3 regions of the Soonwooa sp. T0.1_25 genome follow, and region 2 is predicted to be linked to each of the others. Evidence: riboswitches for the same ligand, from Rfam matches in the RefSeq annotation. Region 2 holds a riboswitch; each other region holds the start of a gene.

The links. A riboswitch is a leader RNA that binds a small molecule or an ion and turns the genes downstream of it on or off. The one in region 2 is predicted to bind cobalamin.
Region 1: another riboswitch for cobalamin. It lies ahead of AC23MB_RS08580 (TonB-dependent receptor plug domain-containing protein); the one in region 2 lies ahead of AC23MB_RS03375 (T9SS type A sorting domain-containing protein).
Region 3: another riboswitch for cobalamin. It lies ahead of AC23MB_RS04035 (TonB-dependent receptor plug domain-containing protein); the one in region 2 lies ahead of AC23MB_RS03375 (T9SS type A sorting domain-containing protein).

What each region holds. Positions count from the first base shown of each region.
Region 1 is NZ_JBYFBZ010000005.1:67,598-71,887, forward strand. It holds gene AC23MB_RS08565 (Rne/Rng family ribonuclease) at 1-275, opposite strand, end outside; gene AC23MB_RS08570 (HU family DNA-binding protein) at 555-848, opposite strand; gene mutY (A/G-specific adenine glycosylase) at 895-1,935, shown strand; cobalamin riboswitch at 1,958-2,141, shown strand; gene AC23MB_RS08580 (TonB-dependent receptor plug domain-containing protein) at 2,169-3,989, shown strand; gene AC23MB_RS08585 (DUF5074 domain-containing protein) at 4,001-4,290, shown strand, end outside.
Region 2 is NZ_JBYFBZ010000002.1:52,047-56,336, forward strand. It holds gene AC23MB_RS03370 (SPFH domain-containing protein) at 1-633, opposite strand, end outside; gene AC23MB_RS03375 (T9SS type A sorting domain-containing protein) at 729-1,802, opposite strand; cobalamin riboswitch at 1,935-2,121, opposite strand; gene AC23MB_RS03380 (cytochrome c biogenesis protein) at 2,205-4,290, opposite strand, start outside.
Region 3 is NZ_JBYFBZ010000002.1:199,605-203,894, reverse strand. It holds gene AC23MB_RS04055 (barstar family protein) at 1-126, shown strand, start outside; gene AC23MB_RS04050 (GNAT family N-acetyltransferase) at 128-568, shown strand; gene AC23MB_RS04045 (DinB family protein) at 604-1,107, shown strand; gene AC23MB_RS04040 (acyl carrier protein phosphodiesterase) at 1,104-1,676, opposite strand; cobalamin riboswitch at 1,869-2,052, shown strand; gene AC23MB_RS04035 (TonB-dependent receptor plug domain-containing protein) at 2,161-4,185, shown strand; gene AC23MB_RS04030 (YncE family protein) at 4,182-4,290, shown strand, end outside.

The DNA of each region.
Region 1 (4,290 bases), on a different contig from region 2:
TGTCTTTTTGCAATCGTGTCTTTCAAGAATTTCTGATAAGACAAAAATTGCGGTCCCAGATCCTGATAATGCAAAAATGCGTCTTTGCCGTATCCGATGTTGACAAATGCTGCATTAAGGTTGGGCGCCAGTTTTTTTATTTTTCCAAGGAATAGATCTCCAACGACAAAGTCAGACTCTGACTCGATCTCGTGGAGCTCGAACAATCTACCGTCTTCTAACAGGGCAATCTGTGAAGAATCATTCTCATGCGAAATGATTAATTCTTTCTTCATAAATTTTGTTTTAATAATTGCCTTTTACGAAAGACATCAATAGTCAATTTTTTGCCAATTTGGCGTTGTACTTGTGTATGTAGAAAACAAAATATAGTCGGCGAAAAACACCAACTATATTTATATTTATATGACTGAGCGTCAGAATGTTACTTCTTCTTCTTGTGTCTGTTTTGTCTTCTTCTTTTCTTTCTTTTGTGGGTAGCAACCTTGTGTCTTTTTCTTTTCTTTCCGCTTGGCATAATTTAGAAATTTTATTATAAGTTAATATTAATTTAATTAGTTCTTTACTGCAACTTTCGTTTTTACTTTTTCAACAAAAGTTTTTGATGGTTTGAAAGCCGGAATATTGTGTGCCGGAATTTCAATTGCAACATTTTTAGAAATGTTTCTTCCCGTTTTAGCCGCTCTAGTTTTAATAACGAATGATCCAAAACCTCTTAGATAAACATTGTCTCCATTATACATCGATGTTCTTATCTCTTGCATGAATGCCTCGATAACCTTCTGAGTATCATTTTTTTCTACGCCTAATTTATTTGAGATGATGTTTACCAATTCTGCCTTTGTCATTTCCTTTTTTGTTTATAATTTTGGTGTGCAAATATAAAACATATTTTTGAAAACTTACAAACAAAAGACTGATTTTCTTTATATTGGCGTTAAGCTACTTAAATGGTATCAAACCCATAAACGTGACCTTCCTTGGCGCAAAAGTATAAATCCTTATAATATTTGGATTAGCGAAGTCGTGTTACAACAGACGCAAGTCAAACAAGGTATGCAACATTATCTCAATTTTGTAGAGCGTTTTCCTGATGTTGATGCGCTTGCAAATGCAGATGAAGAGGAAGTTTTGCTTTATTGGAAAGGGCTTGGTTATTATTCTCGTGCTCTTAATCTTCACAAAGCGGCGAAGCAATTGGTAGTCGATTACAATTCAGAATTTCCTAAGACTTATTCCGAATTATTAAAACTAAAAGGTGTTGGCAAATACACTGCAGCGGCGATTGCAAGTATTTCGTTTCTTGAGAAGGTTGCGGCGGTGGACGGTAATTTTTATCGCGTCTTGTCGAGGTTATTTGCTGATGATTTTGATATTTCTAATTCTAGAGCTTTTCAATATTTTTCAGAACTGGCAGAATTAATTATGCCTGAAAAAGATGCAGGTTGTTTTAACCAAGCGATGATGGATCTGGGTTCAGAAGTTTGTAAACCCAAGAATCCACTTTGCTCGGATTGTCCTTTGCAAGATGATTGTCACGCGTTTGCTATCGGAAAAATTAATCAATTTCCTGTTAAACTTAAAAAAACAAAAGTTGAAAATTTAGCCTTAAGTTATCAATTCGTTTATCATGATGACCAGTTTTTAGTTAAACAACGTGACACGTCAGATATTTGGAAAAAATTGTTTGAGTTTCCAAAGAGTTTAGATTTTAATGGAATTGATTTTATTGAAGAACATGAGAAGGTTATTCAACATAAATTAACACATCGCAATTTAGAAATTTCGATTTCTAAAATTTTAATACCAAATAAATCCGATTTTGATAAACTAAAAACTGAAAATGATTTTTTAAGTTTTAGTTTTACTGAAGCCGAACAAAAGTCTTTTCCAAAACCTCTACACGATTATTATATTAAATACTTTTCATCATAAATTGAATTAAAAGAAAAACTTTACATATTTTTGCAAAATTGGTTTTCGGGCTTAATAATCCGAAATTAAAAGGGAATGAAGTGTAAGTCTTCAACTGTCCCCGCAACTGTAGATCGTATAAAGAGATTGCATCAAGACCATTGTCGCTGACGAGAAGGGATGTAATCAACGAAAGTCAGGAGACCTGCCAAGTTTAAACTTAACAAAAGGCTTTCGGGAGAAAAGTGATCAGTATGAAGAGATTTTTTTTAAATTTTAGTTTTATCTTTCCAGTTTTTGGTTTCGCCCAAGAAGCTGTCATAGACACAGTTTTCGTTGATTCACAATTTGAAAATGCTAAGAATTTTTCAAAAATTAAAGTGATAAAATCGGACGATGTTCTCAAAAATGCCACTTCACTTTCAGATTTATTGAGTTTCCAAACGCCTATTTATATTAAAGAGAATGGCCGTGGAATGGTGTCTTCGCCTTCTTTTCGTGGAACAACAGCGCAGCAAACCGCTTTTGTTTGGAACGGAATTAACATTAATTCTCAGTTTTTAGGACAAGGCGATATCAATAATATTTCACTTTTAGGTTATGATAACATCGCAGTTAAATCCGGAGGTGGAAGTGTTTTGTATGGCAGTGGTGCTATTGGCGGCTCTATTCACCTAAATAATTCGTTTGGATATAATAAAGGTTTTAAAGGGCAAGTTTTTTCGGAGTATGCGTCTTTTGAAACTTCAAATTCTTTATTGAAAACTAGTTTTAGTAACGATAAATTTAGCTTTCAATTTGCAGTTAATCATAACCGAAGTAAAAACAATTACGAAGTCGAAGAGAGAAATTATGTCAACCGAAATGGCGCTTATGACAATACTGGCGTTAATTTAGGTTTTGCTTACAAAGTTGATGATAAAAACGAAATCTACTCGCAAAGTCAGATTTTTGATGCGATCCAAAATTATCCATTGTTGTCAGAATTTTCGACACCAAGTAAGTATTTAAGCCAAAGTTTTAAAAGTATTGTTGGTTGGTATTTTAAGAATGAAAATTTTAAAAACGATTTTAAAGTTGCACATCTTAAAGATGATTATCAATATTATATGAATTCTAATTTTGCTGCTTCCGAATCTGGTGGCGGGACGAAACAATTCATTTTAAAAGATGATTTTAAATATCAAATAAACGCAAATTCTGAACTTAATTTTTTAGGTGAGGTTAGTCAAATTGAAGCTTTAGGTGTTAAGACTGGAATTGGTTCTGTTAAACGTCGACAAGGTTCTTCGGCGTTATTGTATCGAGATTTTAGTATTAAAAATTTTAATTGGGAAGTTGGCGCAAAGAAGGAATTTGTGGAAGGGGTAAAAAGTCCATTCCTTTTTTCGGTGGCGGGTAATTATTCGGTAGCAGATTTTTACGCTATTAAATTTAGCGCTTCTAAAAATTTTCGTGCACCAAGTTTTAATGATTTGTACTGGAAGCCAGGTGGGAATGAAGATTTGAAACCTGAAACTTCTTACCAATTTGAAGTATCCAACAATTTTAAATGGAAATCTTTGACTGCTACTGTAACGCCGTATTATATGGATATTATAAATATGTTGCGTTGGGTGCCCGGAAAAAACGGAATGTATCATGCGACTAACACGGGCGAGGTTAAATCTTACGGTGTCGAAACACAATTAGGTTTAGAAAAAAAGTATCAAAACTTCTCGTATCGTACAATGCTTTCGTATGCTTTTACAAAATCAGAAGATCAAGCTAATAAAAAACAATTGCCTTACGTGCCTTATCATAAAGTGAGTTTGGAGGCTAATTTTAATTATAAAATATTCGGATTGCATCTACAATCTATCTGGAATTCTAAGATTTTCAGTGATGGTGACGAGTCTGTACAATATATAATGGATCCGTTTTACGTTATTAATTTAGGTGCGGATGTTCAAGTTCTTAAATCTTTAAAACTTGGCGTAAAAGTCAATAATTTGACTTCCGAAGTCTACAGAACGGTGTACGCTTACTACATGCCAAAACGGAATTTTGCGGTTAACATGAATTTTAACTTTTAAAAAATATATATATGAAAATTAAAAATCTATTTGCGAGTGTGTTCGCAGCGAGTTTGTTGTTTATGACAGCATGTAAGGATGATAACGATGTTATTGTATCAAAAGGAGCTTATGAAGGCGGAATCCTTGTAAGTGTCGAAGGTAGTTTTAATAAAAATCAAGGAGAAGTTTCTTACATTACGCCAGATTTAGCTTCGATGAGCGAAAATATTTTTGCTGCAAATAATAATAAGCAAGTCCTTGGTGATGTTTTACAAACACTTGGTTTTAAGAATGATAAAGCTTATTTGGTTGTTAATAA
Region 2 (4,290 bases):
TTCGGAAGCGTAAGCCAAGTGCGAAATTCTCGCTTCTTGTACGATAATTCCCGCAGGAGCAAGACGTTCTGTCAACTCTCTCTCCAAGATATGGTTAACATCTTCCCCACCGCCTCTTAAGGTAATTGGAGCATTTTCGTCCTCCAAATTATCATAAGGAAAACTAACCGCCAAGTGACGAACAGCCGCTTCACTTTGCGTTCTCACATATTCCAAATAACGTTCAACATCGAAAGCTGCTTTGTAAGTATCGCCAACTTTCCAAACAATAACTGCTCCAATCTCGATGGGATTTCCCATTTTATCATTAACCTTGAGTGTTTGACCTTGCAAGTTTTCGGAACGCAAACTCATCCTTTGTGATGAATAAAAAGGGTTGATAAAAAACAAACCATTTTCCTTAACAGAACCCACATATTTTCCAAAGAAATTAAGAACACGCGAATGGTTGGGCTGGATGATCATTAATCCTTTCATAAAAAAGAATGACAATAACACCATCAAAATCGCTACAACTCCCAATCCTACGCTATAATCGATAGAATAAATAAACAATCCTACGCCTGCAAAAAACAGGATTACGCTTATTAATAAAGCAAGATAACCAGACATTGGTTTTAAAACTTTTTCCATGTGTTTGAAATTTTGATATTAATTTGATATCATAAAGATATATATTTTTAAAATACAAAACATAAAAAAAACGCCTAAAAAAGCGTTTTAAATTTTTATTGTTTGATAAAGCTTTGTTTAATGAGCTTTTCGTTGGTGTTTAAAACCAAAATATATGTTGCTTTAGAAAGTTTAGAAACATCAATTTTTGAAAAATTTAAAACTCCCGATTGCAGCAACTGCCCGCTCATATTGAAAATTTGGAAACTAGGATTTTTAAAATCTCCTTCAACATTAATAAAATCTTTCACTAAAGTTGGATAAATTTTAATCCCATTCGCAGTTTGATTATCAACCGACATAGCGCAATTAGTCTCAACCGTTATATTTGGAACACTTACAATTTGATCCTCACAATCTTTTTTAATCAAATTAAAATTAGAATTTCCTTCAACGTTAATTAGCGTCACATTGTTCAGCGTTCCGTCCATAAAATCAAAAGAAGTTAATTGATTATTCTTCGCTAAAATCGTTTTTAACAACGGATTATTTTTGAATGCAATATTCGTTAATTGATTAGAGTCAGCCGAAAACCAATTAAGTTTCGTAAGTCCAGACAAATCCAAAGTCGTCAACTGGTTGTTGTTGATATGAATTCTTTCTAGGTTAGTATTTTGTAAAACATTCAAACTCGTCAATTTGTTGTTAACCAAAAATAAACGTTGCAAATCTTTAAGCTCGGACAAATCAATCGATGCCAAGGCATTCTCATTGATGTAGACGATTTTTAACTTCGAGTTTTGAGGAAAAATAATACCAGTCAACTGATTTTTATTAAGTTCGATATTCGTTATTTTATCAAGTGCCGAAACATCCAAAACGCCTGTTAGTTTATTATTACGAAGATTAAGCGTCGTAACTTTCGTATTTTTTGAGACATCAATTTTGTTAAGATTAATAAGATCTCCCAAATTAAGCTCTGTCAAATTTGTAAAATACTCAATTCCCGTTGCATCATAGATATTAGGATAATTGGAAAGATTACGAATCGTCGTCAAAGTCAAAGCCTCTGTCTCCGAAATTTGTCCATCTTTGTTAGCATCTACCGCCGGATAAGCCTTGATAATTGCTGCCTTGAAATTAGCATCTGGAAAGTTGATGTTTTGTGCATTCATTGCACTTGCGCCCATAACTAATAGGCTGAACGTGGTAAAAAACCGCTTCATAAATATAAAAATTAAATTAGTTTAACTCCCGAAACTATTGGGGATTACACACAAAGAGTTGTAATGAAAAGACAGAATGTCCATAATCTTTATCCCCGAAAGTATCAACATTAGGCAGGTCTCCTGGCTCACATCTTGATATCGTCCTTCCCAAATATGACTTCAGTGGACAACGATTTGACATCAAGTTTTGTAGTTTACAGTTGCGGGTACAGCTTAGGTATTACACCTAATTCTCTTTTAATAAGATAAAAACATCTTAACCTAATTGCCGCAAAGATAGCATAAATAAAGCTTTTTATGAAGTTTTAAAACTAAAAAAGGCACATCATTAATGACATGCCTTTATTAATTTATTAATTAAAATTAAGGTTGATCTTGCGTACGTTCATCTTTTTTAATTAAAAGACTTTTGTGTAAACTTTTATATCTAAAGTAAGACACCACTGACAAAGTCGCCATGAATAACAATCCTAAATATACCCAAAGCGGAACCGGAATAGGATCTCCTTTAGCATACGAGTGAAGACCTGTCAGGTAGTAATTAACACCAAAATAAGTCATTACCATAGAACAGAATGCAATCATAGTCATTACATGGAAAATATGTCTTCCGCGAAGTCCAGGGACCAATCTCATGTGCAATACAAAGGCATAAACCATAATCGAGATGAAAGCCCAAGTTTCTTTCGGGTCCCAGCTCCAATAACGTCCCCAACTTTCGTTAGCCCAAATACCACCCATAAAGTTACCAACTGTAAGTGCAACAAGACCAATACTTAAAGACATTTCGCTAACGATCGCCAATTCTTTTAAAGTTGTATCATTATGTTTTTTGAAAACTGTTGGTGATGCAATAATGTAGAAAATCAAAGATATTACGGCAATCAACATCGATAATGAGAAGAAACCATAACTCGATGCAATAATCGCAACGTGCACAATTAACCAATAAGATTTAAGAACTGGTACAAGAGGCGTTATCTGAGGATCCAAAGCTGCACCACCGTGCGCAAATCCCATCATAACAACCGCAACCAAGAATCCTGCTGCAGGAATTAATGCATTCGAATTTCGGTACAATGCGAAACCTGCCGAGATACCAACCCACGAAATGAAGATAATCGCTTCATAACCATTACTCCAAGGGGCGTGACCAGAGATATACCATCTTGCAATTAATCCTAAGAAGTGGAAGAAATAACCAACTGCTCCTAGATAGATTAATCCTTTAACGATTTTATTTAAAACCTTGCTTGGTCTGAATAATTCAATAAAAGCAAAAATCAACAAGACACTACCTAAAATTGTATAGAAAATCAACAACTTAAAGTTGATATCTAATTTATTTAAAAGAACTTCTAATTCTATTTTTGCATCGGGCGGAATAACTTGTTTTCCCCATTTGTGTTGATAAGCTTCAACTTTTGCTAACTCTTCGTCTGCTTTTTTCCAATTTCCGTTTTGTGTTGCAAGAAGAACACTTGACAGATATGGACCAAGAACATCTTGCGCATTTTTATCCATTTCGAAATCCGCTGTCATCACCGAATTCCAAGTGTGGTTAGCGTCATTCTGAACAGGTACTGCACGGAAATATTGATAAGACATCAACGCATTAAGAACCTGAACTTTATCATTTAGTTTAATAACCGCTTCATCGAATTTTGTCTTTTCAACTGGCTTTTTACGGAATGCCGCATTATATTCGTCTTCCAAAACGAAACGAAGATTTCCGTTCTTATCAGCTGGGAATAATTTCACTAAACTTGTAAAACTGTCATCATTAGCTTTAGTAATTTTTGCTAAATCTCTGCCAACTTTTCCTCGAGTTTCGATTTTAATAATATTAACCTGAGCCCAAAACATTGGATCGATTGTGGCTGCTAAAAACCATTGGTTAGCATCCAAATGTTGGAAGTGATCGCGGTTGGTTAATTTATGCAAAATGTCTATCGCCTGCGTGTTAGCCGGTTGTATACGACCTTCATAACTTTGCACCAGCATATGCCCAAACTTCTCCGCGTGCTCTTTATCAATTTGAATATTCTTCACCAAATCATCTGCAGAAATGGTATTCATTTTAGAAGTTGGCGCAGGATTATTAGTTTTAGGCGCTGACACATTATCTTTGCTACCATCCGATGTCGAATGGGTTTCAATTTTTTGTGCATTAAGTCCTAAACTTAAAAACAATAATAAAGCACCAGCTACTTTAGCTTTTTTCTTGCTGACATCTTTCAGCATTTTGTTAAGATTCCAGAATCTAGAACCTTTCCAGAACATTGTGACAAACATCCCTACGAACAAAAATCCATAACCGATATACGAGATTAAAGTCCCCCAATAATCGTGGTTAACAGACAAAATAGTCCCTTTTCTATCTGGGTCAAAACTCGCTTGGAAAAATCTGTAACCTTTATGATTAAGAACGTGGTTCATATAGATTTTA
Region 3 (4,290 bases), 150 kb from region 2:
TTTGAAGATCTTTTAACAACTTTGGAAGATGCAGAAGAAGAGGTTGAAGGCTTTACGTTTTCATATTATTTGGAGCAATTCGAAGATGACGAAGATGCCGATTCAGAAGACGATTTAACAGATTAAGATGATTAGAAAAGTTGATATAAAAGACTTGGATGCTCTGTCAAAATTATTTGACAACTATCGAATATTTTATCATAAAAACTCGGATATCGAAGCTGCAAAAAGCTTTTTAACAGAAAGAATAAAAAATAAAGAATCCGAAATTTTTGTTGCGGAATTCGAAAATAATTTGGTAGGTTTTGTACAATTATTTCCTATTTTTTCGTCTACAAGAATGCAGCGATATTGGTTGCTAAACGATTTATTTGTCGATGAAAATTACAGAGGAAGATCTTATTCTAAAGCTCTACTAGAAGCAGCCAAAGAGCTTTGTCGCGATACAAATGCATGTGGAATGTTGCTGGAAACAGGTAAGCAAAACGAAATTGGTAACCAATTATATCCTTCCTGTGGCTTCAAAAAATATGATGAAGTTAATTTTTTCGAATGGGTTAACGAATAATTGTTATCTTTAAATAATATTCAAAAACTATAACTATGACAGATTTCGAAAAATACATCCAGCGCTATTTGGATTTGGTTCCAGATGAAGAATGGATTGATGCTCTAGACACTTCGGGCGGAAAAACTTTTGGTATTTTCAGTGATTTGACTGAGGAACAAGGACTTTTTGCTTATGACAATGGCAAGTGGACACTCAAAGAATTATTACAACATTTAATAGATACCGAGAAAGTTTTTGCGTATCGTGCCATGACTTTTGCAAGGCAAGATCAAACAGAATTGCCAGGTTTTGATGAAGAACTTTGGGCTAAAAATTCTCATGCAAATGATAGAAGCCTGGAAAACCTCATCGACGAATTTTCTTTTGTCAGAAAAGGAAGTATCTTATTTTTTGATGATTTGTCAGAAGAAGTTTTGCAGCTAAAAGGTGCAGCCAACGGCAATGCTTTAAGTGTTGAAACTATCGGAAAACTGATTGTTGGTCACAATATTCATCATCTTAATATTATCGAAGAAAGATATTTGTCGAAGCTTTAAATTTTTAAATCCAAAGTATCGAGATAAGATTTAATATCGGGAAAGAAAATCTCAAATTCTTTTCCGATTTCTTTTTTATGGCTCAAAAATGCTTCAAAAACGGGAATGTCTTTTTCCAAATATTTGGCTTTGTTGAGGACATTTTTCGTGCTAAATTTGATGCCCCAATCTTCGCGATAATTGTACAACCAATTGTCTTCTTCCATTTTTTTGAGCATAATTTTAAAATTTTCTGGAAGCCATTCTTCATATTGCCAAAGTGTTTTGTAGACTTTTTGGGAATGTTCAAAAAGTGCTCCATCCGAAATAGAGTGCGCCACAAAATAATCGAACGCAACATCAACAAAAGCCCCTACATAAAGCCTTACCAAAGGACTAAATACTTTTTTTGCTTGCGAAATTGCTGGATGTGTATCGGTGAAACTATCAATGGCGCGATGTAGTTTGATGCCTTTTTGAATTTCTAAAGGGAAATTTTCGCGCTCATTATTTTTGATGAAATCTGCAATCATATTCCCGACAAGTTGCCCGTCAGTAAAGGATAAATAGGAGTGTGCAAGATAATTCATTATAATGTTTGTGCGATTTTTTGTGTTATAAAAGTAAATACAATTTAAGTAATTTATTTCTTTTAAATGCTGTTTTTGTACAAAGCAAATGTTATTACATTAGATAAATTTTTCTAGAATAATTTAAAAATTAGGAAAATTATTTGTGATTTTGGACTTTAACGAAAAAGGCTTTCTTGTTTAATAAAAATTTAATACTTTTGCAAAACTGGTGAGCTATAAAAAGCTTTAAAAGGGAACTGGGTGAAAATCCCAGACAGACCCGCTGCTGTAAGCTTCACGCAAGGTTTTTGGTAACAATATCCACTGTTCTTAGAATGGGAAGGATTCCAAAAATGAAGTAAGTCAGAAGACCTGCCAGTATGTTTAACGTTTGACGCTTTCGTGGAATAAAGCCTAGAACAACGAAGTTACTGTGCAGTTTTTGCGCTGTTGCTTTGTATTCTTATTTTCCATTAGCGTCATCATTATTCTAAATGAGCTAATGGTGACACGACTTTTTTTATCGGTTTTTCAAGCGGCATTTCTTGTGGCTTTTTTTGTGATGTCTTTAGTTTTTGGACAGAGTAAAGATAGTATTTCCAAAAAAGAAATCACGGAAGTTATTCTTTTCAAACGCGATTTGAAAGATGTAATTCCTGCACAAACCTTAAGTGGAGAAGACTTGCAACGCTTGAGCAGTCAATCGGTTGCGGATGCTTTACGTTATTTTTCGGGAGTCCAGATCAAAGATTATGGCGGCGTTGGTGGTCTAAAAACTATTAATGTACGAAGTTTGGGAAGCCAACATGTTGGCGTTTTTTATGATGGTATCCAGCTCGGAAATGCACAAAATGGTTTGGTCGATTTGGGGCGTTATTCTTTAGATGATCTCGAAGGTATTTCCTTATATAATGGTCAAAAAAGTGAAATCTTCCAACCGGCAAAGGATTTTGCTTCTGCAAGTGCTATTTATCTTCAAACCAAAACACCTTCGTTTACTGGAAACAAAAAAACAAATCTTTCTATTCGTCTCAAAAATGGCACGATACAATTATTTAATCCTTCTTTTAGGCTAGAGCAAAAATTGTCAGACAAAATTGCGTTTAGTTTTAGTTCTGAATATTTGGAAAGTGATGGCGTGTATAAGTTTCGCTATTTCAAAAGATATCCAGATGGCGCGATTGCGTATGACACGATTGCAAAAAGACAAGATTCGGATATTAAAGCCAAACGTTTTGAAACCACAATAAATGGAATAATCCGTAACGGAACTTGGAATATTCGTGGTTACGCCTATAACTCTAACCGTGGCATTCCTGCGGCCATTGTTAACGGTAGATTTGGTGCTCGTGGTTCTAGGATGACGGATGACAATTACTTTGTGCAAGGCACTTTTAGAAAGAAACTTTTTCCAAAATTCGAAACCCAACTTAAAGCCAAGTTCGCTTACGATTACACGTATTATGCGGACACGGTGCGTACAGAATATGTGATCAGATTCGAGAATTCTTACATCCAACGTGAAGTTTACGTTAGTTCTTCTAACATCTACACGATTACACCGAGTTGGGATATCAGCTTAAATGGTGATTTCCAGTTTAATAATTTAGATGCCAATTTAATCAACTTTTCATACCCTACACGTTATACCAATTTGGTGGCTTTAGCGTCGACTTATCAATGGAATCGACTGCGTTTTATGGGAAGTCTTCTAGGAACTTTCGTGCACGAAAATGTTGAGAAAAATGCGAAATCTCCAGACCGACGAGAGTGGACGCCTGCTTTCTATGCTGCTTATCAGCCTTTCAATACTAAAGATTTAACGTTAAGAGCTTTTTATAAACGGATTTTTAGAATGCCAACTTTTAATGATTTGTATTATACCAACATCGGAAATACCTATTTGAAACCGGAATATACCACGCAATACGATGTCGGTTTTACCTATCATAAAAATTTTAGAAATGATTTTTTTCAAGAATTTTATTTAAAAGCTGATGCTTACTACAATGAAGTTTTGGACAAAATTGTTGCAGCGCCTAATGGTAGTATGTTCCGTTGGTTGATGATGAATCTTGGACGTGTAGAGATCCGAGGTGTGGACGTTAACCTACAGTCTACTATTAAAATTGGAAATGTAAAACTAAAACCATTGCTTTCCTACACTTATCAAAAAGCGCAGGATGTTAGCGATCCTGAAGATACGTTTTATAAAAATCAAATTCCGTATACGCCGTGGCACAGTGGGACTTTCACGATGATGGCGGACTATAAAGATTGGAGTTTTAACTACAGCGCAATCTATGTTGGCGAGCGTTATGATGTTAACCAAGATAATATTAAGTACAACTATGTGCAACCTTGGTATACGCACGATTTGTCGGTGCAAAAAATCTTCCGATGGAAGCAGCAGCAGTTTAAAGCAAGTTTGGAGCTGAACAATATTTTCAATCAGTATTACGACGTGGTTATCAATTTTCCGATGCCTGGCAGAAGTTTCCGTCTTATCCTTAATTACACTTTATGAAATATCTAAAACTATATTTTTCATTTTCACTTTTATTGTTGATTTTTTCTTGTCGAACGGATGATGTTATTGTTCGCCCCGAAGTAGAATCTGGTCTAGAACCAC